4 regions of the Paenibacillus sp. FSL P4-0127 genome follow, and region 1 is predicted to be linked to each of the others. Evidence: riboswitches for the same ligand, from Rfam matches in the RefSeq annotation. Region 1 holds a riboswitch; each other region holds the start of a gene.
What was found. A riboswitch is a leader RNA that binds a small molecule or an ion and turns the genes downstream of it on or off. The one in region 1 is predicted to bind cyclic di-AMP.

Region 1 (7,680 bases):
AGGGGATCTGCGCGAGCTGGTCAATATCACCGGCCATGGAGTGTATGACGCGATTACGGTGAATCCGCCTTATATGCCGCTGACCGGGGGCGACTTAAAGCTTAATAAGCATCAGGCCATCGCAAGGCATGAAATTCATTGCAGCCTGGAGGATGTGGCCGTCGCGGCGATGCGGCTGGTGCGGCCGGGAGGCAAAGTATCGATGGTGCATAAGCCGCAGCGTTTGGCGGAGATTGTAACGGTACTGCGGCAGCACCGGCTGGAGCCGAAGCTCGTCCGGTTTGTGCATCCGCGGGCTGGGGCCGAGGCCAACATGGTGCTGATCGAGGCGCTACGGGACGGCAAACCCGATGTAAGGATACTTCCGCCGCTGATCGTATATGGAGAGGACGGGCAATATTGCCCGGAAATCATGGACATTTATTATGGACCAAAAGAGGGTAGACCATGAACGTAAACGTGCAAAAAAGCTTTGAAGCCGCACCCGGAGAACGGGCGGATTACGGCAAGCTGTACCTGGTCGGCACGCCGATCGGCAATTTGGAGGACATGACCTTTCGCGCCGTGCGGACGCTTCGTGAAGCGGACATCATTGCGGCCGAAGATACGCGGCAGACGCGAAAGCTGCTGACCCATTTTGAGATATCGCCGGGCAAGCTGCTGAGCTATCACGAGCACAATAAGGCGGCGAGCGGACCTGAACTGATCCGGTATATAATGGAAGGAAAAAATTTGGCGCTGGTCAGCGATGCCGGTCTGCCGGCCATTTCCGACCCCGGGAGCGACCTGGTGAGGCTGGCGCTTAACGCGGGCATTTCCGTCATTCCGATTCCGGGGGCCAACGCGGCGTTGTCCGCGCTGATCGTTTCGGGATTGCCCACGGAGCGGTTTATGTTCTTGGGCTTTTTGCCGCGGGACCCGAAACAGCGGGAGAAGCTGCTGACATCGCTGGAGGATGAGGAAAGCACCATGCTGATGTATGAATCGCCCCACCGGTTAAACAAAACGCTTCAGTCCTTGCTTGAGGTGTTCGGTGACCGGAACATCGTGCTGGCGCGCGAATTGACCAAACGTTATGAGGAGATGGCCAGGGGTTCGTTGAAGGCTTGCCTGGGGTGGCTGGAGGAACATCCGCCGCTCGGAGAATACTGTCTGGTGTTAGAAGGTGCGAATCCGGATCGGGTGAAGGAGAAAAAAGAAGCCTGGTGGAAAAATTTAAAAATAGAGGAACATGTGGCGCATTACGAACAGGAGGAGGGATTGACGCGGAAAGACGCGATGAAAAAAACCGCCGCCGACCGCGGAGTATCTAAACGGGATATTTACAATTCATTGCTCTAGGAGCACATAAACCCGCCAGAATATCCCAAAAAATGTTGTACGGCCAAAAAAAAGGGGCCTTCACTAGGCCGGGTTCAAGCCAAGAGAAGGCGCCAAGGAGATATGAAAAAGGTTAGAATTAACAGTTTCAGTAAATCTATTATATACTATAATTCTTAATTTGTCACAGGGGTAGGAAGTTCAGTGATGCATTCATGGCAAACAATTTTGCCTTTGAAGTAAGTGACGTTCTCGGCATTGCCGCAGAAAATGCAGGCGGGCTCGTATTTCTTCAGCATAATCCGCTCGCCGTCCACATAAATTTCAAGCGCATCCTTCTCGCCGATGCCGAGTGTGCGGCGTAATTCGATCGGGATAACGACACGTCCCAACTCGTCGACTTTTCTTACAATACCTGTTGATTTCATCATAACTGATAAGTGCCCCTCTCGCTATAATTTATTAATGTCATTTTTCGACATTGTTCTATCTTTTCTGCTTTTTATAATACCAACCATTGCCAGAATAGTCAACCTATTTATGGCAGAGTTCAGCATAATTTCTAAAAAAATATCTTACATAGCTTCAAGAACTACTTATTTACCTAGGAAATTCAAGGGATGAGCCAATTCGACATTTTGGAAAACAGAGATTTGACTTAATCCGACAAGATTCGACATAACTTGCTAATATCGGTCAAGTTGCCCCTTTATTTTTCAAAAAACTATTTTGACAAAAAAGGAGTGTTAGCCATGCATCGTCCGCTTTCCGAGGAAAAGGTGTTTAAAGATCCCGTACATAATTATATTCATGTACAGGACGAAGTGATCTGGTCCTTGATTAATACCCCGGAGTTTCAGCGTCTTCGCCGCATCCGTCAGCTGGGAACGTCTTATTTGACGTTTCATGGCGCAGAGCACAGCCGTTTTTCCCATTCCCTGGGTGTCTATGAAATTACGCGCCGGATCATTTCGCAGTTTGAGCGCGGGGGCTACGCCGATTGGCCAAGCGAAGAAAGGATGGTTGCCTTGTGCGCCGCGCTGCTGCATGACCTGGGTCATGGTCCGTTTTCGCATTCGATCGAAGAGGCCTTCCAAATGCATCACGAGGATTGGACCTGTAAAATCCTGCTTGGAGATACCGAGGTTGGGGAAGTGCTGCGCACGGTAGAGCCGGATTTTCCGGACAAGGTCGCAGCGGTGATCCGTAAAGATTACCACAACCCGATCGTCGTTAATCTCGTCACCAGCCCGCTGGATGCCGACCGGATGGATTATTTGCTGCGGGACGCTTATTTTACCGGCGTCAATTACGGTACGATCGACGTGGACCGGATTTTGCGGATGCTGCGCCCTTACAACGGCCGGGTGGTTGTCAAGGAATCGGGCATGCACGCGGTGGAAGACTATTTAATGTCCCGTTATCAAATGTATTGGCAGGTGTATTTTCACCCGGTTACCCGCAGCTCGGATATCATTTTGCGGCAGATTTTGCGGCGGGCCAAGGAATTGTACCGGGGCGGCTATACTTTTTCATTTTTGCCTCACCCGCTTCCTTGTCTGTTTCAGGGGGGGATCGGCGTGCGCGATTATTTACTGCTTGACGAAGCGCTGATGCAGACCGCCTTCATGCAGTGGAAAAGCGAGCCGGATGCTTTGCTAAGCGATCTTTGCGGCCGTTTTTTGGACCGGAAATTGTATAAATATGTAGAACTGGAGACAGGCGAACTGGAAATGGTCGAACAGATCCGCCAGGCGTTTGAACAGGCCGGTCTTCATCCCGAATATGACCTGGAAATTGATTTTCCGACCGATCTGCCGTATGATGTGTTCCGTCCGGACGAAGCCGCCGCGGGGAAGCAGATTTTGCTGCTGGACCGGCAGGAGCGGCTGCGGGAAATTTCCGAAGTGTCGGACATCGTCCGCTCGATCAGCGGGCTGCAGCTTGGCAAATACCATTTGTATTATCCGGATAATAAATTACACGCAGTGCGGGATCAATTGCCGCCGGACATCGCCCAAATATTCGAACAAGCACGTTAGGAGGAACGATACGACCATGTTATTCGACACACATACGCATTTGGACGCCCCGCAGTTCGACGAGGATCGGGAGGAAGTGATTCAGCGCGCGATAGAGCAGGGGGTTACGCGCATGATCAACATCGGCTTTAACCGCGAAACGATTCCGTCGACGATGAAGCTGGCGGAAACGTATGATTTCATTTACGCCGCCGTCGGCTGGCACCCGCAGGATGCGATCACGATGAAGGAAGGCGATTTGGATTGGGTCGCCGAGCTTTGCAAGCACGAAAAAGTGGTGGCTATCGGCGAAATCGGCCTTGATTATTATTGGGACACGTCGCCCAAAGACGTGCAGCACGAGGTGTTCCGTAAGCAGATCGGGTTGGCCCGCAGTCTGGGGATGCCGATCTCCATTCATAACCGCGACGCACATGAGGATGTCGTGCGGATTTTGCGCGAGGAAAAGGCGAATGAAGTCGGAGGGGTGATGCACTCCTTCTCCGGCAGCTGGGAAATTGCTAAATTGTGTCTAAATCTGGGATTTCATTTATCGTTTGGCGGGCCGATTACGTTCAAAAATGCAAAGCAGCCCAAAGAGGTCCTGGCCAAAACGCCGCTGGACCGTTTGCTGATCGAAACCGATTCCCCTTATTTAACTCCCCATCCATTTCGTGGGAAGCGGAACGAGTCGGCCCACGTGCGTTTGGTAGCCGAAATGGCGGCCGAGCTGAAGGGGGTCTCTTTTGAGGAAATCGCCGAAATTACCACCCGAAATGCACTGGAACGATTTGGAATACCAAGCATAACGGAGAAAAACCGCTGAAAAAATGAGGATAAACGAAAGATTAATGCTTTTTAACTCAAAACAGCATGTTTATTACATTTTTTTAACCATTTTTTTAAAAAAACGTGGTTGATTGGTTCTTTACAACATGCATCCAAACAGGATAGAATTTTTTCAGTAATCGCTGCGGCTCATTTTTCAGCTTGACGAGCCGTTCGATAACTTGGTTCCGTGAACCAGTCTCGCTGAGTCTCCGCATGGAGAACGGGGGAACCGGCGCAAACATGGATCGGCTGATGCCGGCCAGGTTTGCAAATGATTCCTTTTCAGGGTCTTAGGGGTGAATTCGAGGTCGTTGCGCCATGAGCGAACGAACTGAGAAAGGGCGGCTCTCTTTCGTCCGAACCCGACAGCTAACCTCGTAAGCGTACCAAGAGAGGTAACTCGTGCAGCCTATTACACCTAGACAATCAGGAAGCCACGAAGGGAGTTCCTCTAACTCTTTCTTTGGGCTTCTTTTGTTTTGAATAAAAGTAATAGGGTCGTCATACTGTTGATAAACAGGAGGTGACAAATGCCGATAAAGACTGGGGCAGGGTGCGAAATGCGCGGCTTTGTTTATATTTGAGTTCAAAAGTCAGGGTGGTCTGCTTCGTGATCAAAAGATGACTTTTGAACAACCTCTAAAGCGCGTTTCGTAAACAAGAACTGTAGTCGCGTCAACCGTATCATGCATCGACCTTACGGCGGGACTATGAAGGAGGACGGAAGAAATGGGCATTTTCCGAAACGGGGAGACCCATGAATCACGCTCATCCAGCATGTCTTACGCATTGCGATGGAAGCATGAGAATTTTCGTCAGATTACGCTTGTCGGCGTACTGAGCATCGCAGTAATCATCATCATCCTGATTGGGGCGTTTGGTCAGGAGCGTAAACAAGTATCTCTGGTCATCGATGGAAAGGTTCGGTCGGTGGAAACGACGGAATCGAAGGTGGCGCACCTGCTGGAGGAACAATCCGTTAAGCTTGCGCCGCAAGACACCGTATCGCGTCCGCTCGAGAGCCTGCTTTCGGACGGAGACCGGATCGTGATCGAACGGGCGGTTCCGGTGAAAGTCATCGTGGATGGAACGGCCAAAGTTGACTTTACGACAAAAAACACCGTAAGAGGCGCCATTTCCGAACTGGGCGTCACCCTGAAGCAGGACGATAAAGTAACGCCCGCTTTGGACAGCAAAATTTCCACTAACATGAACATCAAAATTGTTCGCGTTAATAAACACACCGTCAAGCAAGAAGAAGCCGTACCGTTTACCGTTGTCAAAACGGCCGATGAAAGTTTGCCGAAAGGTGAAACCAAGGTCGTTCAGCAAGGCAGAAAAGGGTTGGTTGTCCACACCGTGGAGAAAACTTACGAGGACGGCAAATTCGTGACGAAGCGATGGCTCGGCAAAGAGGTATCCAAAACCGCGCAGCCGAAGGTCATTGCCGTCGGCACCAAGCAGCCGACCGCGGTGTTGTCCGCCAGCATGACCCGCAGCTCGGACGGGGTCAGCGTCAGCGGATTGACAACAAAAGGCGGAGTCTCATTCAAATATAAAAAAATACTTAAAAACGTCACGCTCACCGCTTATTCCTCCGAGGAGGACGGTATTGGAACGCGCACGGCCTCCGGCACCCGCGTTACCGAGGGGCGAACGATCGCCGTGGACAATGATGTTGTGCCGCTGGGCTGGTGGGTCTATATCGAAGGCATCGGCTTCCGGAAAGCGGAGGATACCGGCGGAGCGATTGAGGGCCACAAGATCGACGTGTATTACGACAGCTTAAAGGCGGCTAATAATTTTGGCCGCAAGAAGGGCCGCACGGTTTACGTGATCGGTCCGACAAAACCGGAATTGAATTAATTGGCCCCGCTATCGCTTTATCCGGGGAACGAGATACTTTGAGCGTGTTCAAAAGGCCTTCTTCGTGATAAAAAGATGACTTTTTGAACAACCTCTATTATGATGATGAATAAGACACTTGGATAAGAAGAGGATACGTTCCTCTTCTTTTTGTTGTAAACGGAAGGGAAGAAGACACATGATCAAAGAGGTCATTGTGGTGGAGGGCCGGGATGACACCGTGGCTGTCAAGCGGGCCGTGGAGGCGGATACGATCGAAACTGGCGGCTCCGCGATCAATGAGACGACGCTGCGGAAAATCGCCCTGGCGCAGGAGCGGCGCGGAGTAATCATTTTTACCGATCCCGACCATGCCGGGGAACGGATCCGTAAGATCATCGCCAACCGGGTGCCCGGCTGCAAGCATGCGTTTCTGCGGGAAGCGGATGCGACGAAGCGGGGCGATATCGGGATCGAAAACGCCTCCCCGGAAGCGATCCGCGAGGCTTTGTCGCGCGTGCGCAGCGAGGCGCCGGGAGTAGAGGGCCAGATCGATTGGGAAGACTTGATGACGGCGGGGCTGATCGTGCATCCGGAGGCGGCGGCCCGGCGCAAGGTGCTGGGGGAACTGCTCGGGATCGGATACTGCAACGGCAAACAGCTGTACAAGCGTTTGACGGTGTTCCGGATCAGCCGCGAGGAGTTTGCGGATGCGCTCGCCAAGTTGGAGAATGAAGGGGTACAGAGGCCATGAGCATAAGGGAAGACGTGTCCACGCCGCGGCGGACGAAGGAGATCATACAGCGGTACGGATTTTCGTTTAAGAAAAGCTTGGGACAGAACTTTTTGATCGATCAGAACATCCTTGGCAAAATCGTCGCCGCCGCCGGTCTCGACGCCACTAAAGGGGCGCTCGAAATCGGTCCGGGGATCGGCGCGCTGACAGAGAAGCTGGCGCAGGAAGCGGGCAAGGTCGCGGCCGTGGAAATCGACCAGCGCCTGCTGCCGATCCTGCAGGAGGTGCTGGAGCCGTATCCGCACGTTCGCGTCATTCACGGCGACGTGCTGAAGCTGGACCTTAAGGCGCTGTTTGCCGCCGAATTTTCCGGCGTCAGCGGCGTTAGCGTCGTCGCCAATCTGCCGTATTACGTGACGACGCCGATCCTGATGAAGCTGCTCGAGGAGAAGCTGCCGCTGGAGCATATCGTCGTGATGATCCAGAAGGAAGTGGCGGAGCGCATGGCGGCCTCGCCGGGCGGCAAAGACTACGGCAGCCTCAGCATCGCGGTTCAGTACTACAGCGAGCCGGAGCTGGTCTTTACGGTGCCGCACAGCGTGTTCATTCCGCAGCCGAATGTGGAATCCGCCGTCATCCGCCTGTCGGTACGCAAAGAGCCGCCGGTGGCGGTGGACGATGAGGCGTTTTTCTTCGAGGTGGTGCAGGCCGCCTTCGCCCAGCGGCGCAAGACGATTTCCAACAATCTGAAAAGCCGGTTTTTCCCGGGCGAAGGCCGGGAACGGCTGGAGCGGCTGCTGGAGGCGGCCGAAATCGTCCCGTCGCGCCGCGCCGAAACGCTCGATTTGGCGGAGTTCGCGGGGCTGAGCAACACCTTGCTGCAGGCAGGATTAAAGCGGCCGTAACGGGGCCCGCCGCAGTAACCAA
Region 2 (7,680 bases), 1.6 Mb from region 1:
CGAAAGCCCAGATCAAGGTCGTCAAAAGACTGGCGATGAACGTGCTGCGGAACAGCTTTTTCAGCATCGGAATGCCGAACAGCCGGTAAACGGCTTCCTCGCCGATCCCGGCCACCCAGGCGAGCAGCGGGAACAGGAGCGGGTAGACCATGTTGTACGGCGATTGTGTCGCATCGGTCGTCGACCAGGTATGAATCGTTCTTTCCAGAATGAAGAAGACAACCGACTGCACCCCGAGCAAAATTAAAGCCCACGCATAACCGTCGGCCACCGCGGTCAGCACATGGCGGCCGTAACCTTCCTCCCTGGACCGCGCCCACAGATTGATGCCGTTTTTCCGCCACAGTCCGTCCCCGCCGACGAGCGAGAAATATACCGAGGCGGCAAGAATCAGGGTGACGAGTCCTTGAATCACGAACCCTACCGTCAGCACGATCGGATCGAGCCCGTCCTTTTCAAACACAGGCAGCATGTTGACCGTCCCGATGACGGACAAGACGAAGTAGGCGCCGGCCAGAAAAATCCCGCGTTTAAAAGTGGTATGCGCCCGCGTCAGCGCGCTGTATACGATGGCCAGGATGCCGAGCACAAATGTGAACAGGGCGTATCCGGCAAAGGTAAGCCAGTTGGCCAGCCGCGTCTGCCCGGCGACGTAATCGGCATGCGACTCAGGAACGGAGAAGTAGCTTTCGAATGACGATACGGCGCCGTATTCGTAGCGGATATCGATCGTCGCTTGCGACTCCCCGAGCTCATCCCCCTTGATGTGATAGAGCAGACCGACATCGCCCTCGCCCGACACGCGCTCAAGGCGGGCTGGGTCAAAGCCGAACGCGGCCAGATAAGGCGCGGCCAGCCGCTCCTTCTCCTCCAGCGTCAAATCGCCCTCCCAGGTGCGCAGCGAGTCTGGCGTTTCGGTACCGTAGTCCAGCATCATCTGCTTTTTCGCATTGCTCGAGGAAACGATTTCCTCGAACCCGACCACTTTGCCGGTGGTCATGTGAACGTCGACGGTCAAAGCGCTAAACACATCGTTTGGTTCGTTGAAACGGACGCGAAATACGTCGTACGGAAATTGCTTGTCATACGTCTTCAGGAAAGGGGCGAGCAAATCCGCCTTCGTTAAATAACCGTACAGATCGGAGCGCGATTCATAGGTAACGAGCGCTTTTTCGGGATGACCGGCCAACTCGATGTTCAGCACCGACTTTGCAAATTCGATAGCTTTCGTTCTGGCCTGCGATTTGGCGATGACGTCATCCGACTGTTCCATCTGCAGCGTGTCGGAAGCGGTTGTCGGAAAAATCTGGACGATGAAGAAAATGACCAACCCGATCAGGGCCATCAGCCAAAGCGTTTTTGTCTTCAGCCTGCGGCTGGACGGTTTCATAGGTGAAAACATTACAAAACTCCTTTAAAATTTTTTGTTCTCAAGTATGATTTTGCGCGAAGTACATCACAGTAAAGATAACATAGTGGAATTTCCAACGCCAGTTGAAGGCAAAAATGATGAAAAGATGCAATAATCCCGTTATACCCTAGCATGGCTCAGATTGGACGGCAAGAAGATCGGGGATTTGCCGTTTCCAGCCCTTTTTCACTGTTTTTAATCAAAATGAACCTTTGTAGTGGAAGCCAATAAGGATTATAATCCATTTGACGAAAACGGAATGAAAACAATTGAAAAAATATTAAGGCCTAATTTCGATTTCGAAAACGGGGGAACCGATTTTTTTGGGGTGAATTTCGCGCGATTGTGGCGGCAGCCGGTATGGCTGCCTTGGTCGGGCGATTAGGGCAACTGTGCATGCCCGAATCCGTCAGCTAACCTCGTAGGCCTCCTGCAACAGGAACCAAACACCGAAAGGCATTGGATTTCCAGTGCTTTTTTCTTTTGTTCTTTTTTCACGACAACAATGGGGTGAATGAATTGTCTTTCAAAAAAATCAGCTTTTCCCCGCCGCAAATTTTGGTGTTGGGTTTTGCGCTCATCATTTTGCTGGGATCGCTGCTGCTGATGCTGCCGATTTCCAGTGCGGCCGGGGAGACGCTGCCGTTCGTCGACGCGCTGTTTACGGCGACTTCGGCGACATGCGTAACGGGACTGGTCGTCGTCGACACCGGGACCTATTTTTCCACGTTTGGCCAAATCGTAATCATGCTGCTGATTCAGGTCGGCGGACTTGGGTTCATGACCATGGCCACCTTGTTTTCGCTCGTGTTGAAACGGAAAATCTCGCTGAAGGACCGGCTGATCCTGCAGGAGGCGATGAACCAGAACACGATGGAGGGGATCGTCCGGCTGATCCGCAAGGTGCTGCTGTATTCGCTGGTCATTGAATCCTGCGCGGCGCTGCTGTTCGCGATTCGCTGGGCGTTTGACATGCCGCTGGGCCGGGCGCTGTACTTCGGCGTTTTTCACGCGGTATCCATGTTCAACAACGCCGGGTTTGACCTGTTTGGCGAATACCGGAGCTTGACGTTGTACGTGGCCGATCCGCTCGTCAACTTCGTGGCGATGTTTCTCATCGTGTCCGGGGGCATCGGGTTTATCGTGCTGTCGGACATCATTGATTTCCGGCGCCGCCGCAAGCTGTCGCTGCATTCCAAGGTGGTGCTGTCGATGACGTCGGCGCTGATCGTGGTCGGGGCCCTGGTCATATTTATATTCGAATTCACCAATCCGCGGACGCTAGCCCCGCTCGGCTGGGGCGGGAAATTTTGGGCCGCGCTGTTCCAGTCGGTGACGCCGCGGACGGCCGGGGCCAACACGGTCGATATCGGCGAGCTGCGGCAGGCTTCGCAATTTTTTATGATCATCCTGATGTTTATCGGGGCTTCGCCCAGCTCGACCGGCGGCGGGATCAAAACGACGACCTTCACCATTCTCGTCGGCGCGGTCATCTCCATGATCCGCGGACAGTCGGACCTCGTCCTGTTCCGCTACCGGATGGCCCAGGAACGTATTTTCAAAGCGGTCACCATCACGATGCTCGCTTTATTTCTTGTGGTGGCCGTCGCCATGGTGCTGTCCACGACCGAGGACGCCAGCTTCCTGAGCATTCTGTTCGAGACGACCTCCGCGTTCGGCACCGTCGGGCTTACGATGGGGCTTACCGGGAAACTAACGGTAATCGGCAAAATCCTCATCAGCTTTACGATGTTCGCCGGAAGACTCGGGCCGCTTACGCTAGCTTATGCGCTTGGACCGAAGAAAGGCAAGGAATTGTACCGCCATCCGGAAGGCAAAATGATTATAGGATAAGATAAGGGGACTTGAGATTAAACATGAAAATGCAGCAGTTTGTAGTCATCGGACTGGGCCGGTTCGGCTCCAGCCTGGCTCTGGAGTTGATGGACCTCGGGTATGAGGTGCTCGGGATCGACCGGGACGAAGAGGTGGTAAACGAATTGAGCGACCAGCTGACGCATGCCGTCGTGGCGGACGCCACGGACGAGGAAGTGCTGAAATCGCTGGGCGTCCGCAACTTCGACTGCGGGATCGTCGCGATCGGTAACGATATTCAGATGAGTATTTTGGCGGCGATTTTGCTCAAGGACTTGGGGATCAAAACCGTGGTCGCCAAGGCGCTCTCCGTCTTGCACGGCCGCGCGCTGCAAAAGCTTGGCGTGGACCGGGTTATTTTTCCGGAACGGGATATGGGCGTCCGCGTGGCGCATCAGCTCGTGACTCCAAATCTGCTGGATTACATCGAATTGTCCAAGGAATACAGCATCGTGGAAATGAACGTTCCCGCTTGCCTTGACCGGAAAAACCTGGGCGACATTAACCCGCGCGCCCGTTTCGGCTGCAGCATCGTGGCCATTCATCGCGACGGAAGCATCCTGGTGGCGCCTACCGCCATGGATCAGCTGCAAGAAGGGGACATTATGGTCATCATCGGATCGAAGAGAAATATCGAAGAGTTCGAGGAAGTCATTAACGAGTAATTATTATCGGGTTATTAAGAAAAAAGAGTTGGTTCACTTTGGATGGTTGGGATGTGGCGGAATGGAATCGGCTGTAACCGAAGCGATACATCATTTTCTGATCTTAATTTTATTCGTTATCAGCGTTGGCGTAGTATCGGGCAAACTGGCGGCATGGCTAAGGCTGCCGGATGTGGCGGTGTTCATCGCCGTCGGGATGCTGCTCGGTCCGGGGCTTGGGCTGATTCATGAACAAAGCGGATCGCTGATCAATCAATTGATATTAACGGTCGGGTCGGCGCTGATTTTGTTTGACGGCGGGCGGAATTTGCGGCTGAGCGGGCTTCGCAACGTATGGATTACGTTATCGCTGCTCAGCGTACCGGGCGTGGTGATTTCGACGATCGTCATGGGCGTGGGTGTTCATTACTTGTTCGGCGTTGATTGGATTTTTGCTTTTTTGGCCGCGGCGGTCATCGCCTCCACCGATCCGGCTTCGATCATTCCGGTATTCAAGCAGGTAAAAATCAAGGAGCGGGTCCGCGAGACGGTGGAGAGCGAATCGGCGTTTAACGACGCTACCGGCTCGATCTTGACGTTTTCGCTGCTGGCCGCGGTGGCCGGCGGCGGGGCGCTGGACGTTGGCGCCATGTCCTGGGAGTTTGTCCAAACCGCGCTCGGCGGAATTCTTGCCGGACTGATTATCTCGGGCATACTGACTTATTTGGCGGGACATGCCCGCCACGGCTATTTTCGCGACTATTCCACAATCGTCATGACGGTCTGCGCGTTATCCTCATACTTGATCGCCGATTTGCTGCATGTCAGCGGGTTTATGGCTACGTTTGTCGCCGGGGTGATCTGGGGAAATGCCGAAACGTTCGGTTTGTCCCTGAAAGACAATCATGTGGAAATGAGCTCTTTCGCTGAAAATATGACGGTTATGCTGCGCATGCTGATCTTTGTGCTGCTGGGCAGCCAAGTGAATTTTGCCACGCTCGGGCAATTTTTCTGGCCAAGCCTGGCGGCGGTGCTGATCTTGATGTTTGTGGCCCGCCCGCTGTCGGTGCTGCTGTGCGCCTGGCCCGACCGCAAGGTGAAGTGGACGTGGCGCGAGCTGCTGTTCATGTGCTGGGTGCGCGAAACCGGGGTGATCCCGGCCGCCTTGTCCGGCATGATTGCGGGGATGGGAATCGCTCATTCCAACGTGATTACCGGGCTGGCTTTTATGGCGATTGTGCTGACGATCATCATTCAAGCGAGCACCACCGGCTGGGTCGCCAAAAAACTCGGTTTGGAAGTCAAAGAAACCGCCACCGGAAAGCCGTAAGGCTTGGGTGGCGGTTTTAGTTTTCAATAGTCTAACTTGAAGGCTCTAAATTAGCTCGTCAGATTCAGCTATTCCAAATTCAGCTTATCCAACACCCGCTTGATCATTACCGTCGCTTGAGAGCGTGTTGCGTTCCCCTGAGGCTGGAAGGTATTTGTCGTCACCCCCTGGATAACGCCGGCCTTTACTGTTTTGGCTACAGCTTCTTGATAACGAATCTTGGAGGCATCCTTAAACTTCGTCAAAGCCTGTGCCGGTGTGCCGTTTAAGGTAGGCTCATATTTGCCATAATTCAGGGCACGCACCATCATCAAAGCCATTTCCTCACGGGTAATATACTGATCCGGTCTGAATTTCCCGTCAGGGTATCCTGTAATGATCCCGGCCTTGCTGGCAGCGCCTATGTAGCCCCCGCGCGTATCGAGCTTCACGTCCGGATAAACCTGCGCTTCCTTTATATCTGTGCCTAGTCCCAGCGCTTTGGCGATGTACTCCGCGAACTCTGCACGCGTAATATTCCGGTCAGGCTCAAATGCGTTAGAATCGCTTTTACGTGGACTGACTACAAATTTCGAGGTCAGCTCATCAATATCCGCTTTTGCCCAATGCTTCCCGGTGTCCCCATAATTAGCAGTACCTGAAGCTGGGCCAACGATCAGGCCGCCTGAAGCTGCTGATTCCGCCCCCGCATTGGACGATCCTGACCCCGCTTGTCCGGAGGCAGATCCCGAACCGGATGCCCCGGCTCCGCTATTCGCTGGATTGCCGCCAGGATTTCCGCTAAATACCAGCGTCCCGTTGCTTGCGGAAATTTTAGACGGAATTGGAATGATCGTCTTGTTGACTGTGTCGTATTTCACTAACGTTGCATTTGCAGATGTTACCTTACTGCCGGTAATGCGCAAATAAAGCTTCCCTGCATGAGAAATATTAAACAAATGGGCAGCCGCGTTAAGATTAGACGCATCTGATTCAGAAACCACAATGATTCTAATGCGTATAGGATTGCTTGCCTGGTTCACGTAAACCCCATTTATAGTCATCGGTATGGAAATCTGGTCAGGCGAAACAAATTCCAGTTGAATAATCAAGTACAGCGTATTTAAAGAATCTACACTTAGTGTCCCGTTATTCAAGGACTTGGCAATTTGCGCAAACGGAATCTCCTCGACCGGCAGCTCATACATCGTTTCATTGTATTTAATTGAAAATGAAACAAGCTTACCGCGATTGTAACCTTCATACAGTGCGCCAAGCGGGATAGCCACCTCAGCGGCTTTCTCCGTCGCCGGCACCTCAAAAATTAACGGTTCGCGTTTGCTTTTATTCGTATTTATGGAGATCAAGAATTTAATGGCTTCTTGCAGTTGTGCTGCGCCGATTGTATATCTTGAGATATTTTGCCCGCCAACCGATACACTGCTTGATGACTTAGCCGTACTTAGATTTAGCAGATAACCGCCAAGTCCGAAGTTAGAGCTGGAAATCGCCGTTACAAAGGACGGCATGCCTTGTGCAGCTGGCGGCTCTGATCCTGTGCTAGCCTTGCCTTTTACAACATAATCAATGTAATAGCTCCCATAAATGCCGTCCAAGTCCTCAATTGAATCCGCACCATCGACAAAAGAAACGGTAACATTATCGTTCTCCGCCAGCGATGAAGCCAAAGTCAAAATAACCTGGCTGCCGGCAATTTCAACTCGGGTGATCCGCAGCTCTGACTGATTTACACGCACAATGAATTGATTTGGATTCAATTTTTTGCTTTTTAGCGTTTTATTATAAGTAATGGTAATTGTGTTCCCTTTGCCCTCAATACCTATCAATGATAATGTTGACTTACTGCTGGTATTGCTCACCTTATAGCTGCTGATTTCCGCAAGCGCCTGCCCAGAGCTAAGGACTAGCTTATTACTCGCTTTCGGGGTGTACGATAATTCCACCAAATCACTTGCTTCAATAGCTGTCACTAATTCGATATACAGATAGCTTCCGGAAGAGTATACCTTGGAAATTTCTCTTTCCCGCTGGTTAACCACCACCTTGAAGCCTGTCGTTGCGATGCTGTTATTTGTGCCAAGCGGCTTGCTATATTTTAAAATAATCGTATTATTCGTAATCTCTCCACTTTGAAGGACAGGAGCCTCGCTGCTATTCTTGTCCGTCTCCGTCTCGTATAAACCCTCCCAGCCGTTCATATATACAGCCCCTGTCTGAGCATCCGCTGCGGCACCCGCACCAATGTACAGATAATACCTGCTTCCCTTGTCCAACTCATGAACAGGCTTTATAAACAAACCTGAACCGGAGGCTCTAACCTGAACAGCCAGTTGCGCATCATTTTCTTTTTTCTTAAAAACTATGGCGGATTCGTTATTAATCTTAATGTTGCGATTAAAAATCATCGTAAACTCGGTATC
Region 3 (7,680 bases), on a different contig from region 1:
TTGGGCTAAAAATAATAGGTTAGTTCAAAAAAATAATGAATGTAAAGGGGAATTTGAAAATGAGTACAAAACCGCTTGTTTACTTCTTGTGTACGGGAAATTCTTGCCGCAGTCAAATCGCCGACGGATTTCTGAGCGCTCTTGGCGGAGACAAATACGAAGTAAAAAGCGCCGGCCTTGAGGCACATGGGCTTAATCCCCGCGCCGTTCAAGTGATGCGGGAAGCCGGGATCGATATCAGCGGAAACAGTTCCGATGTCATCGATCAGGACATCTTAAACCGCGCCACTTACGTTATTACGTTATGCGGACATGCGGACGAGCACTGTCCTGCGATTTCAAATCCAAAGATGATCAAATGGCATTGGGGTTCCGACGACCCGGCCAAAGCAACCGGCACCGAAGAAGAAATCATGGCGCAGTTCCGAACTGTTCGGGACGCTATTAAGGCCAGAATCGAATCGTTCGTTCGGGACGGCCGGTAAAGAGGTTCTGCCCGCGGGATTCCACGTCAGGAGGCCTGCTATACGGAGGAGTCCAAAGAGTTTCCGGTACTCCTCCGACTGCGGCAGGCAAATGTGGTAGACTGCATACATCCTTAGCAAGAAACTAAGATTTCACAAAAACTTTACGATCATTTAATTCTTGGATGTCGCGATGATTGTGGTCGTAGTATTTATAAAATTCATTCAGTTGCTCCTGGGAAAGTTCAACAGGCTCCGTTAGAATATACCATTCCACATTTTCGGTTAATGGAGGTGTCGTCAAGGACCCCAAATAATGATAATAGCCCAAATGAGCAGGGAGCAATTGGCCGATATCCAGGTTGTCGATCATTATTCCCTTCTCCCCTTTTGCATTCGCTTCTGCCGCGTCCAAAATTTGCCCGAAGGCTTTATTTTCTTCTCCTGCAGCAAACATAACCCCGATCACGGCGATCCGGCCGTCTTGAGCTTGGTGCACAAAGTGCCCTTCAAGCGGAAAGTGCTTGCCATCGATCGTATGCTCGCTTTCGGCATGAAAATGAACTTGGGACAGCGTAAACGTCCGATCATTTATTTCTGCGGTACCGCGTAAACCCACCTGTATGCTATGCCCGTTATCCTCAATGGAAGTGCCCACCTGATCATAGCTTAATGCCAAATCAGTTCCCTCATAATCAATAAGCTTGGATGTAACAATGTCTATTGGAGATTGCATTTTCCCCGATACAAATCCCCACTCCTCTTGATGGTCATACGTGAAGTGGCTTACTTCTTTAACTGTTGGATTTTCTTTCTGAGAATTGGTAGTTAAATTGGTTGCCGCATGGCTTGCCGAACAACCCGCCAACAATATAAAAGCCGTAAATCCGAGTACAATGAAATTTTTCTTCATATCCATGCCCTCTTTGCATTTATTTTTGGTCCGGCCGCGGACATCCTCGATCGATCTTTGTAAAATACAGGAATATCCCGTTGATCATTATACTCCTTACCCATTTTGATGTAATGCATCTTACCAACCAAATTCAAACGGACACTATAGTTCTACGGGTACAACAAATTATTCAAAACTTCGACATATATGTAAATATTATTACCTAATATATATTATAATCTCATTGACAATTATGGGGTCATAATATAGTATGTAGTAAATAAATCCAATATATGGATTATCTATCATTAAGGGATCAATTTCCATAAGAATGGACAGGCTTCTTTGGAATTGATTCATAAAAAGTTCATTGAAGGGAGGGATCTGCAGACTCCGATCACCTGCGTCTCAAGCCAATGAAAGCGTTGTCAAAGTGACTTGTAAGTTCGCAGAAAATTCTATTAAAAAATGCAAGGAGGAGTAGAATGATGACAGCCCGGACTATTGTGAATCGTCATAAGTTATTTATGAAATGGTTTGTCGTTTCGGCAGGTACCCTGTTCCTGATGCTGGCGGGTTCGTTGGTGTTTGCGGACAGCGCTTCCGCGCACGGATATTTGACGGACAGCCGCGCCCATCTATGTTCCACAGGCCAAAACAGCGATTGCGGGCCGGTGAAATGGGAGCCTTTCAGTGTGGAGGGCCGCGGAGATTTCCCTGAATTCGGCGTCCCGGACGGCCAGATCGCCAGCGGCGGGAAATTTTTTGAACTCGACGAGCAAACGGCCGATCGCTGGACCAAGGTAGATATGGTAGGCGGAGAGCATACGTTCCATTGGAAGCTTACAGCCAATCACAGCACGAATACATGGGATTATTATATTACGAAAAAAGACTGGGACCCCGATTCCCCTTTAAAACGGGCGGATCTTGAGTTGTTCTGCCGCTATATCGATGACGGCGCGATTCCGCCAATCGACGTTTATAACGATTGCTTTGTGCCGAACGACCGGGAAGGCTACCACGTCATCGTGGCCGTTTGGGATATCGCCGATACCCCAAATGCCTTCTATCAGGTGATGGATGTGAACCTCAGCATCAATTCGTCGGCGCCCACCACGCCCGAGCCCGGTTTCCCGGGAGACCCGAACCGTTTCGGAAAGTACCTCATCTGGAATCCGATCAGGGTCTATAACGAAGGTGAAATCGTTGTGCATAACGGGCAATTCTGGCAAGCCCTGTGGTGGACACGAGGACAGGAACCGGGAACAACCGGAGAATGGGGTCCGTGGAAGCTGATCGGCGACGTGCCGCCCGACGAGGAAAGCAGCGCGGGATCGGACAGCGTGTAAGAGCGCATCCTGCAAGAGCCAGAGGGGAACTCCCTCTGGCTCTTTGATTCGGTTATTTTTTCAAATGATACGGAACCGTGGCGACGATGACATCTCTCCGGTAAAGCAGATGCGCGCGAATCAACAGGCTCGATTGGTTGTGCAGGATATTGTGCCATCCTTTTTTCGGAATAAATTGCGGGATGACCACAGTCACCTGATAATTTGCTTCGTGCGCCTTTTTTTGCACCGTATCCACGAACTTAATCAACGGGTGAATTATGCTTCGATACGGAGAGTACAATGTCACCAATCTAACGTCCGGCTGCCATTTTTTCCACTTCTCTTCAAACACCGCTTCGTCCGCCTTCTCAAAAGGGACGTGCACCGCAATGATTTGATACGGGGACAGGGACTTGGCATAGTTCAGCGAATTCTCCACCACGCGCGTGATTCCTGCAACGGGTACGATCACCACGTTTCCTTCGATCGGTATAGCCCGCTCGCAAGTTGAAATTCTCAACTGCTCCGCAATCGCTTCGTAGTGCTTATGAATCCGATAAAAGGAGTAAATAATTAAAGGTAAAAAGATAAGGACCGGCCAGACATTATGGAACTTGGTGATGAAAAACACCACGCTGACCAACAGACTGATCAAGGCCCCGATGGTATTGGCCAAAAATTTCTTGATCCAACCTGGAGGTTTTTCCCGTAACCACTTTACCATCATGCCTGACTGGGACAGTGTAAAAGGAATAAACACGCCGATCGCATAAAGCGGAATTAAAAGTTCGGTTTTCCCTTCAAAAACGATAATCAGCAAAATCGAAAACAGCCCCAGGAAAATAATGCCATTTGAATATCCCAGCCGGTCTCCGCGAACCGTAAACGCTCTTGGGATGAACTTGTCTTTGGCCAAATTAACGGCAAGCAACGGAAAGGCGGAATATCCGGTGTTGGCAGCCAGAATAAGAATCAAAGCCGTCGTTCCCTGAATGAAGAAATACATGATATTTCTTCCGAAAGTGTGTTCCGCGATTTGGGAAAGCACGGTAACCTCCGCGAGAGGGCCTATGCCATAATAATAAGCCAGAAACACAATTCCCGTGAACAATACAGCCAATATGCCCCCCATGGCCAGCAAGGTTTTTGCCGCATTGCGCGGAGCCGGCTCTTTAAAGTTGGGGATGGCGTTTGAGATCGCTTCTACCCCTGTCAAAGCGGAACATCCGGAAGCAAAGGCACGAAGCAGCAAGAATAAACTAATTCCAGCCACTGGAGAACCAAGCGGAGCGTGTAACTCCGGCAAAATTTGGCCGGTCATAATTTTATAAAGGCCGGAACAAATCAAAATCACCAGGGCCAGAACAAATAAATAAACGGGAAAGGCAAAAATCGTAGCCGATTCGGTGACACCACGCAAATTGAGAATGGTAATTAACAATACAAAACCTACGGCTATGGGCACCGTGTATGGATGAAGGCCCGGAAAAGCCGAAGTAATAGCGTCCGTACCGGCCGAAACGCTTACCGCAACGGTCAAGATATAGTCAACAAGTAATGAACCGCCGGCAATCAGTCCGGGAATTACACCCAGGTTTTGCTTGGAAACCACATAAGCCCCACCGCCATGAGGATAAGCAAAAATAATTTGCCGGTAAGACAAAATAAGCGCCACCAGCAAAACCAAAACACCGGCAGCAATGGGAATCGAATACCAATAGGCTACCGCTCCCACGACCATTAAAACAAGCAGGATCTGTTCCGGCCCGTAAGCCACCGATGACAAGGCATCGGAAGAAAGGATGGCCAGCGCTTTGGTCTTGCTTAGTTTCTGTTCGCCCAGTTCCGTTGATTTTAACGGCCGTCCAATAAGAAATCGCTTTATATAAGAAAGCACAGGGGGTCACCGCCTAAATTACGTTGTTTTTTTATATTGCTCGGCAGAAATAAGTATTATTTCAAATACAAACTGAAGATTAAGGGCAAATAGGCCAATTTGAGGCAATAAAAAAACACAGGGGCCCCTGTGCTAAACTTCACAAGTCATACAACCCACTCCTGACTACGCTTACGAGGTTAGCTGTCGGATTCGGGCGGCAAGAGTCGCCCTACCTGGCGGATCGCTGGATCAACTGCCAAGATTCACCCCAAAAGAGAAACTCACCTGAAAGGCAGGTAAGTTTTTAACGGGTCCCCCGTTTTCCTTAAGGAAATTCAGCGATAATGAATTGATTTATTCTTAGTGGAAACAAAATAAATCATACGTTCAGTGTAAAAGTTTGTAAAGCAGGAGTAAGGAAGGTGAACTGCCGGAATCATACAAAAGATCATATGTTAATCGCTTACAATTCAAAAATGCTCTCCAAATCAACGTTTATTAATGACTGACGCTATTTTTTTAAACATTTTAAAAAACAAATTGAACCAACAGCATATAGACCAGGGTACCCGTTAGGATCGATAACAGCATATTCCTTTTCCAAAAATGCAAGAAAGCAACAATGGCCATCGAAATCAATTCTGGCGCTCCATGGTTGCCGGATATAAAATTCACGTCTTTGATACTGTAGACAACCAATAATCCTAAAGCCGCCGCGGGCAGCACTTTCCCGAGATATTGCACATAACGCGGAGCGGGCCGGCCCGGAGGGAAAATCATAAAGGGAATAAATCTGGTCAGCATGGTTCCCAAAACGACTATTCCAATAGTAATCACTTGTTCCAATAAAGTCATTGTCATGTAGTTTCACCCGTTTTCTTTTCCAGTGGCCTCCGCATCAAAGTAAGCACGCAGAGGATCAAAATCATGGAAGGTATGATAAAGTTGTCCCCGTTAAAAATAAAGAGGCATAACACAGATAGCCCCAACCCCAGTAACGCGCTGTGATGTGTTGTTTCTTTCAGCCATTGTTCGATGAAGATGACCACAAATAAAGCCGTCATCACAAACTCAAGTCCTTCCATGTTTATTTGAACTAGTGACCCAAACAGTCCCCCAATGGTAGCGCCAAGCACCCAATAGATGTGATTAAGCAAGGTAACGAAGAACATGTACCACCCTTTATTCACCCCTTGCGGTATTTGGGCGGTGTAATTAATGGAGAACGTTTCATCACACATGCCAAAAATCAGATAGATCTTTTTTAACCCGCTCCCTTTAAATTTTTCAAGCATAGATATCCCGTAAAAAAGATGGCGCGCGTTAACCATTAAAGCGAGGAAAAAAGCGCCTAATGGGTTAAAAGCGCCCAGCAGCAGATGGACAGCGACAAATTCCATCGACCCGGCAAAAATAAGCAGGCTCATCAGGAAAGCATACCCTGCCCCAAATCCCGATATGTTCATAAAGATGCCGTAGGCAATCCCCAAGAATAAAAAGCCTGCCAAAATGGGGATCGTAGCAGGAAAGGCGGCACGAAACGCCAATTGAAGTTCGCTTCTGTTAGTCATGATTTACTTGCATCTCCTCGTACGATTACTTATCCATGCCATTTTAGCAGTGCAAATCCATACAATCAACGATATAATTGTATGGATTACAATTTTGTGAGGTGTGCAAATATGCCGATCAATTCCTTCACCGATTACCCCATGTCATGGAAACCCGATAGAGACGCTTTGAAACGTCCACTCTATCGTTCGCTCGCCCTACTGCTGGAACATGACATCACAAACGGATTTTTAGCCCCGGGTACAAAACTGCCACCGCAAAGGGAGTTGGCCGATTTTTTGGACATAAATTTTACGACCATAACACGTGCCTACAAACTATGCGAACTCAAAGGCCTAATATATGCGGTAACAGGCAGCGGCACATTCGTTTCAGCCAACGCGGCACGCTCCATTACTATTTCGAAAGACAAAATTTCAAATGAAATCATCGATCTTGGTTTTGTCGCCTCATTTGAGCAAAGCAACAATATTGTCGCTGAAGCAGCTAAGAAGGTGACGGAGAAAGGTTATTTGGAACAGCTCTTGAATTACAATGACCCTACAGGCATCCCCCATCAAAAAGCAGCGGCGCTAAACTGGATGGCGGATTTTGGGATCCATGCGGACAAAGACAATATGGCGATCGCTTCCGGGGCGCTAAATGCATTGGCGATCACGTTATTAGCTCTGTTCGAACCAGGCAACCGGATCGCGGTCGATATGTATACATTCTCTAATTTTATCGAGATTTCGAAATTGTACCGTATTAAATTGGTCCCGATTCCCGGTGACGAACATGGCATGCTGCCGGGCGAGCTTGACAATCAGTGCCTTCAAATGGATGTGCACGGCGTTTTTCTGATGCCTTCTTGTTCCAACCCCACGACGGTCATGATTCCCGACTACCGCAAACGCGAACTGGCGGCCGTCATTCGAAAGCATCGGTTGATTTTAATTGAGGACGATATACACGCCTTTCTGTCAGCCGGTATTATGGCAGATTACGGACAACCTATGTTTCAGCTTCTCCCGGAACAAACGGTGTATATTTGCAGCACGTCCAAGTCCATCTGCTCGGGCCTTCGAGTGGCTTATATCGTGTTTAGCGAGGCTTTTAAAGAGAAGATCGTGAAGGCCATTTTTAATATTAATGTGAAAACCTCTTCATTGGATGCCGAGATCATCAGCGAACTGATCTTATCCGGAAAAGCAAGTGCAATTGCAGCGAAAAAAAAACAGCTGGCGGAATCCGCAAACCGGTTGTTTACGGAGTTTTTCCCGCAGCTGCCTCGTACTGGCCATCCACTAAGCTTCTATAGATGGCTTCCCATATCGGATGATGCCGATGGAACGCACATGGAGAATTATTTTCTGAACAAAGGAATTCGCGTGTATCACTCCGATCGCTTTTTAAGCGGGGCCAGTACACGGGACAAATATTTACGAATAGCCCTTTCTTCCACCAATTCTCTGGAGGAATTACAACGAGGATTAGCGATTTTGAGTAGCCACTTTCCTAAATTGATCGGTTCGCGCAAAAATCCGGCTCCCCTTT
Region 4 (7,680 bases), 1.6 Mb from region 1:
GGGTTGTCCCGGCGCCATTGCTCGATTGACGCTTGCGTCCGCGCAAGCATATCCGGATTGGAAGGCGCGTAGTTGTTTGAACCGGACGCCTCCGCCTTGTAATCGATGCTCGATACACGTCCCTGGAAATAACTTGGGTCGGTGAACGGCTGCCCGATCAATTCGGAGCCGACCACGTTGCCGTCCTTATCTTTTAATAAACTGCCGTTCGCCTGATCAGGGAACAGCAGTTGCGCGAGGCCTGTGCTGACAAGCGGATATACGATACCGCAAAGGATGATGAACAACAGACTGGCGCGCAGGGCAATCCAGAAAACCGCTCCCCCGGAGCGCTCGTCCCGCCCCTCTTGCGCAATATTATTCATAGCCGGTTCCTTCTTTCTTCATTAAAGATATTGTTCAAAAAGCCATCTTAAATCCACAAATGAACGAGCAAATCAATCAACTTGATGCCGATGAACGGGGCAATAACACCGCCGCAGCCGTATACGAGCAAGTTGCGGCTAAGCAGGCGCGAGGCGCTCATCGGCCGGTAGGCGACGCCCTTCATCGCCAGCGGAACCAGCAGCGGGATGATAACGGCGTTAAAGATTAAAGCCGATAACACCGCCGAAAGCGGCGAGCCAAGCTTCATGATGTTCAAGGCGGCCATTTCCGGAATGGCCAGCATGAACATGGCCGGAATGATCGCAAAATATTTGGCGATGTCGTTGGCGATGCTGAACGTGGTTAAAGCGCCGCGCGTCATGAGCAGCTGCTTGCCGATCGCCACCACCTCGATAATCTTCGACGGGTCGGAATCGAGATCGACCATATTGGCCGCTTCCTTAGCCGCGGTTGTGCCGCTGTTCATCGCCAGCCCGACATCCGCTTGCGCCAATGCCGGCGCATCGTTCGTGCCGTCGCCGGTCATTGCGACCAGCTTGCCTTCGGCCTGCTCGCGGCGGATCACGGCGATTTTATCCTCCGGCTTGCTCTCGGCGATAAAATCGTCGACGCCCGCCTCCCGGGCGATGGTCGCTGCCGTCAGCGGATTGTCGCCGGTGCACATGATCGTCTTGATGCCCATCGCGCGCAGCTGATCGAACCGTTCCCGCATGCCGGGCTTCACCGTGTCCTTCAAATAAATGACGCCGAACACCTGTTTGTCGACCGCCACGGCTAGTGGGGTCCCGCCCTCCGAGGCGATGCGATGGGCCTGTCTCTCCAACTCCTCCGGAATCAATCCGCCTTGGGAAGCCACCCATTTGCGAATGGCGTCAACCGCCCCTTTGCGCACTTGGCGTCCGTCCTTCAGATCGACGCCGCTCATCCGCGTTTCCGCCTTGAATTCAACAAAGCCGCCCCCCTCGCCAAGCGAGGCGTCATAGGACTTCCCGTTTTTCTTCATCCATTCCAGCACCGAGCGGCCTTCCGGGGTTTCGTCCTGCACGGAAGATACCGCCGCCCAGGCAGCCGCCTCATCGATGCCCGCGCCTCCAACCGGTATGATTTCGCTGGCCATCCGGTTCCCGAAGGTAATCGTTCCGGTTTTGTCGAGAATCATCGTGTTGATATCGCCCGCAGCCTCAACCGCTTTGCCGGACAACGCCAGCACATTGAACTGCGTCACCCGGTCCATGCCGGCAATGCCGATGGCCGACAGCAGGCCCCCGATCGTCGTCGGGATCAAACAAACAAGCAAGGCGATCAGTACCGGAATCTCCAAATGAATACCCGCATAAGAAGCGATCGGCCCAAGCGTCACGACGACGATCAGAAAAATAAGCGTCAGGCTGATCAACAGCGTATTTAGGGCGATTTCATTCGGCGTCTTCTGCCGTTTCGCGCCTTCGACAAGCGCAATCATCCGGTCGATGAACGTCTCGCCGGGATCGCTGGTAATTCTCACCTTAATCCGGTCGCTAATGACGCGCGTTCCGCCGGTGACGGAATTGAAATCGCCGCCCGCTTCCTTGATCACCGGCGCCGATTCGCCGGTAATCGCCGACTCGTCGACGGAGGCGAGCCCTTCGATCACTTCGCCGTCGCCGGGAATCATCTCCCCTTGGAAAACGACGACGATATCCCCCTTGCGCAGCTCCGTCGAAGGCACCGTTTTAACGCCATTGCCAACCACTTTGTTCGCGGTAATCTCTTTCTTCGTCCGCTTCAACGTATCGGCTTGCGCCTTGCCCCTGCCCTCCGCCAAGGCTTCGGCGAAATTGGCGAACAGTACCGTAAACAACAAGATCACGAACACGGCGAGATTAAAGCCGGTGCGGTCCTTCGCGTCGAAGTAACCGGGAAACACCGTCATCAGCAGTACGATGACCGTGCCGGCCTCGACGACAAACATCACCGGATTTTTCATCATAACGGCCGGATTCAGCTTGATGACGCTGGCCTTCAAAGCTTGTGCGACAAGCGGACCGGAGAACATGCTTTTTTTACGTTTATCGTTCATGGCAGCTTCACCTCATATTCTTACTTAACGAATCGTCAGATGCTCAGCGACTGGCCCTAGGGCAATCACCGGCAGAAAAGTCAGCGCCCCGATCAAAATGACGGTGCCGATCAGCAGGAAGCTGAACAGCGCATTGTCCGTACGGAACGTGCCGATCGTCTCCGGCACCCATTGCTTGCGCGTCAACGATCCGGCGACGGCGAGCATCGCAATCATCGATATATACCGCCCGAAAAACATCACCAGGCCGGTCGTTATGTTCCAAAACGGCGTATTGTCCGCCAGCCCCTCGAAGCCGGAGCCGTTGTTGGCGGCCGCCGATGTATATTCGTACAGCACCTGCGTGATGCCGTGGAAGCCGGGATTCGAAATCGCTCCCTTGCCGAGATCGGTCAGGAAGGCGATCGCCGCCGGCGCCAGGATTATGAACGGGTGCGCCAGAATCGCAATCGCGATCAGCTTCATCTCGCGCGGCTCGATCTTGCGGCCAAGGAACTCCGGCGTACGGCCGACCATCAGTCCGCAGATGAATACGGCGAGTATCGCGTACATCAGCATATTGACCAGCCCGACGCCTTTTCCGCCGAATACGACGTTCAGCATCATCTCCGCCAGCGGCACCAGCCCCCCAAGCGGGGTCAGCGTATCGTGCATATTGTTGACCGTGCCGGTCGTCGCCGCCGTCGTCACGGCAGTGAACAGCGCGGATTGCGCGATGCCGAAGCGTACCTCTTTCCCCTCCATGCTGCCCTGCGAAGCGTCGATGCCCAGCGCGTTTATCACCGGGTTGCCGCTCTTTTCCGCGGTATAGACAACGGTCAGGAACACCAGGAACAAAACCATCATCGCCGAAAAAATGACCCAACCCTGCTTGCGGCTCTTCGCAAATCTGCCGTACATGAAGGGCAGCGCCGCGGACAATGACCACATCGACAGGATCTCGATCACATTGGTCAGCGGGCTCGGATTCTCAAACGGATGCGCCGAGTTGGCGCCGAAAAAGCCGCCGCCGTTGGTGCCCAGATGCTTGATCGACTCCAGCGAAGCGACAGGCCCGATCGCAATCTGCTGCGTCGCCCCTTGCAAGGTCGTTACCGAGAGCGTAGACCCAAGCGTCTGCGGCACCTGCAGCGCGACCAGCACGAGCGTGACGATCAACGCCAGCGGAAAGAAAATCCGCGTATGCGCCTTGACGAAATCCTCAAAGAAGTTGCCCAAGCTTTTTCCCTTGCTCGTAACGCCCCGGACAAACGCGACCGCGACCGAAAGACCCGTAGCCGCCGACGTAAACATCATCATCATGATCACAGCCATTTGCGAGAAGTACGAAAGCCCCGTCTCGCCGCTGTAATGCTGCAGATTTGTGTTCGTAATAAAGCTGATCACCGTGTTCATCACCAGCGTCGGCTCCATATTGCCGATACCGTTCGGGTTCAACGGCAAGCCGCTCTGCACCCGCAGCAGCAAGTAACTTACCGCGGCGAGCACGAAGTTGGTTGCGATGAAGCTGATCGCGTACCGCTTCCAGCTCATGCCTGCGCGATGCTTCAGCCCGATGACCGCATAAATGGGTTTCTCGGCCCAACAGAATATTTTATCCGTGCGATTGGGCTCGTTAGAGAAAACGTGGTACAAATAATTACCGAGCGGTTTGGCGATCAGCATCAAAATACCGATCACAATTACGATTTGCAGTATATCCATGACTGTTCCTCCCACTATTAGAGGTTGTTCAAAAAGCCATCTTTCCTTTTTGAACTCGCACTATAAACAAAACTCGTTAAAACTTTTCCGGATGAAGCAACGCATAGATTAGATAGACCAGCAATCCACACGTAAAAATCAACACGATAGTCATTCGCGTTCGCCTCCCGTATCCTCCACCGTTTTACCGCACCAAACGACAAATCCAACTATAAGCGCTAAGGCAACGGTCAACGTTAGCACCATCCAAATATCCAGCATCACGACACTCCTCCAATGGTTAATCAGTCAGGCGGCTGAGCAGAAACCCAACTTCCCCGTTTTTTGTGTGTACCACGTAGGAAGCACCGAGTGTTTTATAAATCACATCGGGGTACCACGCGGTCGTCACGACAGTTACCGCTTTGCAGGGCCATCGGGCAATGAATTGCAAATACTGGCAACTCAGCGGCAAGCTGGTCTCAAAAATAAACACGCGCCCGATCGGAAATGCAGGTACCCCGCTCACTTTATTACGGGTGGTATTTACACGTAAAATCTCATCCACTCCGAGTTCCTTCAGCAACTTTTCTTCCCTTTTGTTATTGGTTAGGGCAGCTACCGGGACTTTTCGGTACAGCAGCAATTGAACGAAGTTTCTCCCCGCTTTATTTGAAGCGGCCACTAAAATACGACTCTTCTCCATACACTCCTCCCCCGGATCAAGAAAGAAGGCAACAAAAAAGAAGCCTTGGAAAAGAGGAACCTTTTCCGCGGCTTCTTGCAGTCATCCTGACCGGCCCGCGACAAAATGTTGCCTCTCCACACGCTTACGAGGTTAGCTGACGGATTCGGGCGTGAGAGTCGCCCTACACCCGGCATTTGAAAGTGCCGGGTGATTCACCCCATGAAGCCGGCTAACGGCTTCCGTTGGTTCCCCCGTTCCTTGTGTCTTTCAAGGATTCAGCGTTTAATGAAATCATCATTCAATAAATATTACAGTTAGCTGACGATTCAGGCGGTGAGAGTCGCCCTCGTCTTCGCCGAATGAGTCATGACCGATGATTCCGCTCCAACCGTTCCGATCGTTCTGCTCTCACACAAGCTTCGGCACGTTGGTTTCGTCGATCGGCATATCCATTTAGAATCGAATGGCCATTCAATTCATGGATCGTATCTTACTCCTTAGCTAAATGGTTGTAAAACGACGCAGCCGGCATATCCGTAAAAAAAAGAAACTTTAAGATGAAGTTAGCGCTCTCAAAATATTAGAGCTTCATTTTCCTCGCAAATACTCGTGATTATATGGCATTTCGTGGATTTTTACGGAATTTTTACGCCTATAAACGGTTTATTTTATTCCTTTTTTACATTACCCTGAACTATAGTAGTAACGGGAGCATAGACGGACAGGAGTGGTTTAATGGATAAGTTGAAATCGATGTGGATGCTATGGAAGCCTTATGCAAGCATCACTTTGCTCATCGCAATCATGACCGCCGCCATGCACCCGTTCGGACTAGCGTTTGATTCGGTCAATATAGCACTTCTCTATCTGCTGCCCGTGCTTTGGAGTTCCGTCGTCTGGGGCCTGCGCCCTGCTCTTTATGCAGCAATGATGGGGGTCCTGGCCTTTGATTTCTTTTTCGTTTCTCCAATTCTGAGTTTTACGATCGCGGACTTGCGCTATCTGATCTCGTTCGGCGTTTTTTTGGCGGTAGCCGCGTTAACGGCCAGCCTGGCGGTAAAGCTGAAACGGCAGTTGCTATACGCCAAGCAGAGGGAGGAGCATACCGCCGCGCTCTACGTGCTCAGCCGGCAAATGAGCGATATCGCGGACATTCACTCCCTGCTCAATAATGTTTCCCGGCAAGTTTCGCAAACCATCGGTACGGAAATTGCGATTTTTTTGCCGGATCAACGGAATAATTTAGTGCTAGCCCACTGCTCTTCGGTTCATAGCGATTGGGGACAGGGCGAAACGGAAAAAGTGATGGCGAAGCTGGCGTTTGATCATGGCGAAGCTGTCGGAAATGGAACCCGTACCTTAAGAGACTCTCCAGCCCATTACCTGCCGCTCAGAACCGAGGACCGCGTGCATGGGGTATTGGCGCTCAATCTGCAGGATCGGAAAAGCGGGCTCACCACCGAGCAACAGCGGATGCTGGACGCACTGGGCGGTCTGGCGGCCACCGCCATCGCCCGCATGAAGCTGGCGGAGGAAGCCAAAATCGCTCATTTGACGGCCGAATCGGAACGGCTTCGCACCGCGATTCTAGATTCTGTTTCTCATGAGTTGCGTACTCCGTTAGCGGCCATTATCGGCTCGGCGACCAGCCTTATTGAAGGCAATTCTCTTTTTTCTTCGGAGGATCGCATGGAATTGCTGCTTACCATTCGGGACGGTGCCCTCCGTATGAATCGGTTGGTCAAAAACCTGCTCAGCATGGTGCAATTGGAAAGCGGCATGCTGCGTCTTAGAAAAAATTGGTGCGATGTGGAAGATCTGATCGGCGTCACCTTGGCTCAGGTCAAAGATTTTCAGCAGCATCGAAAACTGCGGGTAAACCTGCCGGCGTCCGTTCCTATGGTAATGGGGGATGAAGTTTTGCTCGAGCAAGTGCTGGTTAATGTGGTCAGCAACGCGATCAAATACAGTCCGGATTACAGCGAGATTTTCATAACGGTAAGGCCCGAGGACGACAAGCTTGTTATCCTTGTTTCCGATACGGGAATCGGACTTGCCGGTGACGATTACGGCCGGATCTTCGAAAAGTTTTACCGTTCGGCCGCCGCCAAGCAAGTGACGGGCACGGGATTGGGACTTGCCATTTGCAAGGGAATCGTGGAGCTGCACAATGGAACCATTACGGCCAAGCCGAATCAGCCGCAAGGCACCGTCATTACAATTACACTTCCCCTTAGCAAGCCGCGCGAAGGGCATTTTGAAGAAATGGAGGAGGATGACCATAAGTAAGCTTGGAGCTCGTATCCTAATTGTCGATGACGAACCCCAAATTCGCAAGCTGCTGACGGTGACTTTACTGGCTCATCAGTATTCAACTTATGAAGCGTCCACGGGGGAGGAAGGAGTGCTGCAAGCCTCATTGATTCATTCGGACCTGATCGTGCTGGATCTCGGATTGCCGGACATCTCCGGTATGGAGGTGTTGCATCGCATACGAGACTGGTCAAACGTGCCAATCATTGTACTAACGGCTAAAGACAGAGAAGAAGACAAAATCGCGGCCTTGGACAGCGGTGCCGACGATTATGTTACCAAACCGTTCAGCATGGGAGAACTGGTGGCCAGAATTCGCGTGGCGCTGCGCCATGCCGCCAAATCGGCAAACGAACCCGTGCTTCGGATTGGTGGACTAACCATCGATTTGGCACAACGGATTGTGGAAATGAATGGAGAGCGGGTAAAATTGACCCCAACAGAATATGACCTGCTGAAAGTCCTCGCCTCGAATGCCGGGAGGATCGTAACGCAGCGGCAGCTGCTTCAAGAAGTATGGGGCAGCCATCATGATGAGTCCGAAAGTCAC

Region 2: it holds a riboswitch for cyclic di-AMP, as region 1 does, so the genes downstream of both, NYE74_RS10290 (TrkH family potassium uptake protein) here and NYE74_RS03030 (3D domain-containing protein) in region 1, are expected to answer to the same signal.
Region 3: it holds a riboswitch for cyclic di-AMP, as region 1 does, so the genes downstream of both, NYE74_RS26980 (APC family permease) here and NYE74_RS03030 (3D domain-containing protein) in region 1, are expected to answer to the same signal.
Region 4: it holds a riboswitch for cyclic di-AMP, as region 1 does, so the genes downstream of both, NYE74_RS10345 (hypothetical protein) here and NYE74_RS03030 (3D domain-containing protein) in region 1, are expected to answer to the same signal.

Annotation. Positions count from the first base shown of each region.
Region 1 is NZ_JBBOWY010000001.1:706,288-713,967, reverse strand. It holds gene NYE74_RS03055 (tRNA1(Val) (adenine(37)-N6)-methyltransferase) at 1-451, shown strand, start outside; gene rsmI (16S rRNA (cytidine(1402)-2'-O)-methyltransferase) at 448-1,341, shown strand; gene NYE74_RS03045 (AbrB/MazE/SpoVT family DNA-binding domain-containing protein) at 1,497-1,751, opposite strand; gene NYE74_RS03040 (HD domain-containing protein) at 2,073-3,362, shown strand; gene NYE74_RS03035 (TatD family hydrolase) at 3,379-4,167, shown strand; cyclic di-AMP (ydaO/yuaA leader) riboswitch at 4,362-4,572, shown strand; gene NYE74_RS03030 (3D domain-containing protein) at 4,902-6,038, shown strand; gene rnmV (ribonuclease M5) at 6,217-6,771, shown strand; gene rsmA (16S rRNA (adenine(1518)-N(6)/adenine(1519)-N(6))-dimethyltransferase RsmA) at 6,768-7,658, shown strand.
Region 2 is NZ_JBBOWY010000001.1:2,303,868-2,311,547, forward strand. It holds gene NYE74_RS10285 (CPBP family intramembrane glutamic endopeptidase) at 1-1,402, opposite strand, end outside; cyclic di-AMP (ydaO/yuaA leader) riboswitch at 1,686-1,855, shown strand; gene NYE74_RS10290 (TrkH family potassium uptake protein) at 1,922-3,265, shown strand; gene NYE74_RS10295 (potassium channel family protein) at 3,289-3,951, shown strand; gene NYE74_RS10300 (cation:proton antiporter) at 4,013-5,260, shown strand; gene NYE74_RS10305 (S-layer homology domain-containing protein) at 5,329-7,680, opposite strand, start outside.
Region 3 is NZ_JBBOWY010000002.1:84,013-91,692, reverse strand. It holds gene NYE74_RS27000 (arsenic transporter) at 1-23, shown strand, start outside; gene arsC (arsenate reductase (thioredoxin)) at 60-485, shown strand; gene NYE74_RS26990 (carbonic anhydrase) at 610-1,377, opposite strand; gene NYE74_RS26985 (lytic polysaccharide monooxygenase) at 1,848-2,711, shown strand; gene NYE74_RS26980 (APC family permease) at 2,764-4,590, opposite strand; cyclic di-AMP (ydaO/yuaA leader) riboswitch at 4,744-4,923, opposite strand; gene NYE74_RS26975 (branched-chain amino acid transporter permease) at 5,101-5,433, opposite strand; gene azlC (azaleucine resistance protein AzlC) at 5,430-6,143, opposite strand; gene NYE74_RS26965 (aminotransferase-like domain-containing protein) at 6,255-7,680, shown strand, end outside; gene NYE74_RS26960 (glycosyltransferase) at 7,617-7,680, opposite strand, start outside.
Region 4 is NZ_JBBOWY010000001.1:2,323,800-2,331,479, reverse strand. It holds gene kdpC (potassium-transporting ATPase subunit KdpC) at 1-365, opposite strand, end outside; gene kdpB (potassium-transporting ATPase subunit KdpB) at 413-2,446, opposite strand; gene kdpA (potassium-transporting ATPase subunit KdpA) at 2,471-4,150, opposite strand; gene kdpF (K(+)-transporting ATPase subunit F) at 4,227-4,304, opposite strand; gene NYE74_RS10345 (hypothetical protein) at 4,431-4,835, opposite strand; cyclic di-AMP (ydaO/yuaA leader) riboswitch at 4,943-5,108, opposite strand; gene NYE74_RS10340 (ATP-binding protein) at 5,553-7,106, shown strand; gene NYE74_RS10335 (response regulator) at 7,093-7,680, shown strand, end outside.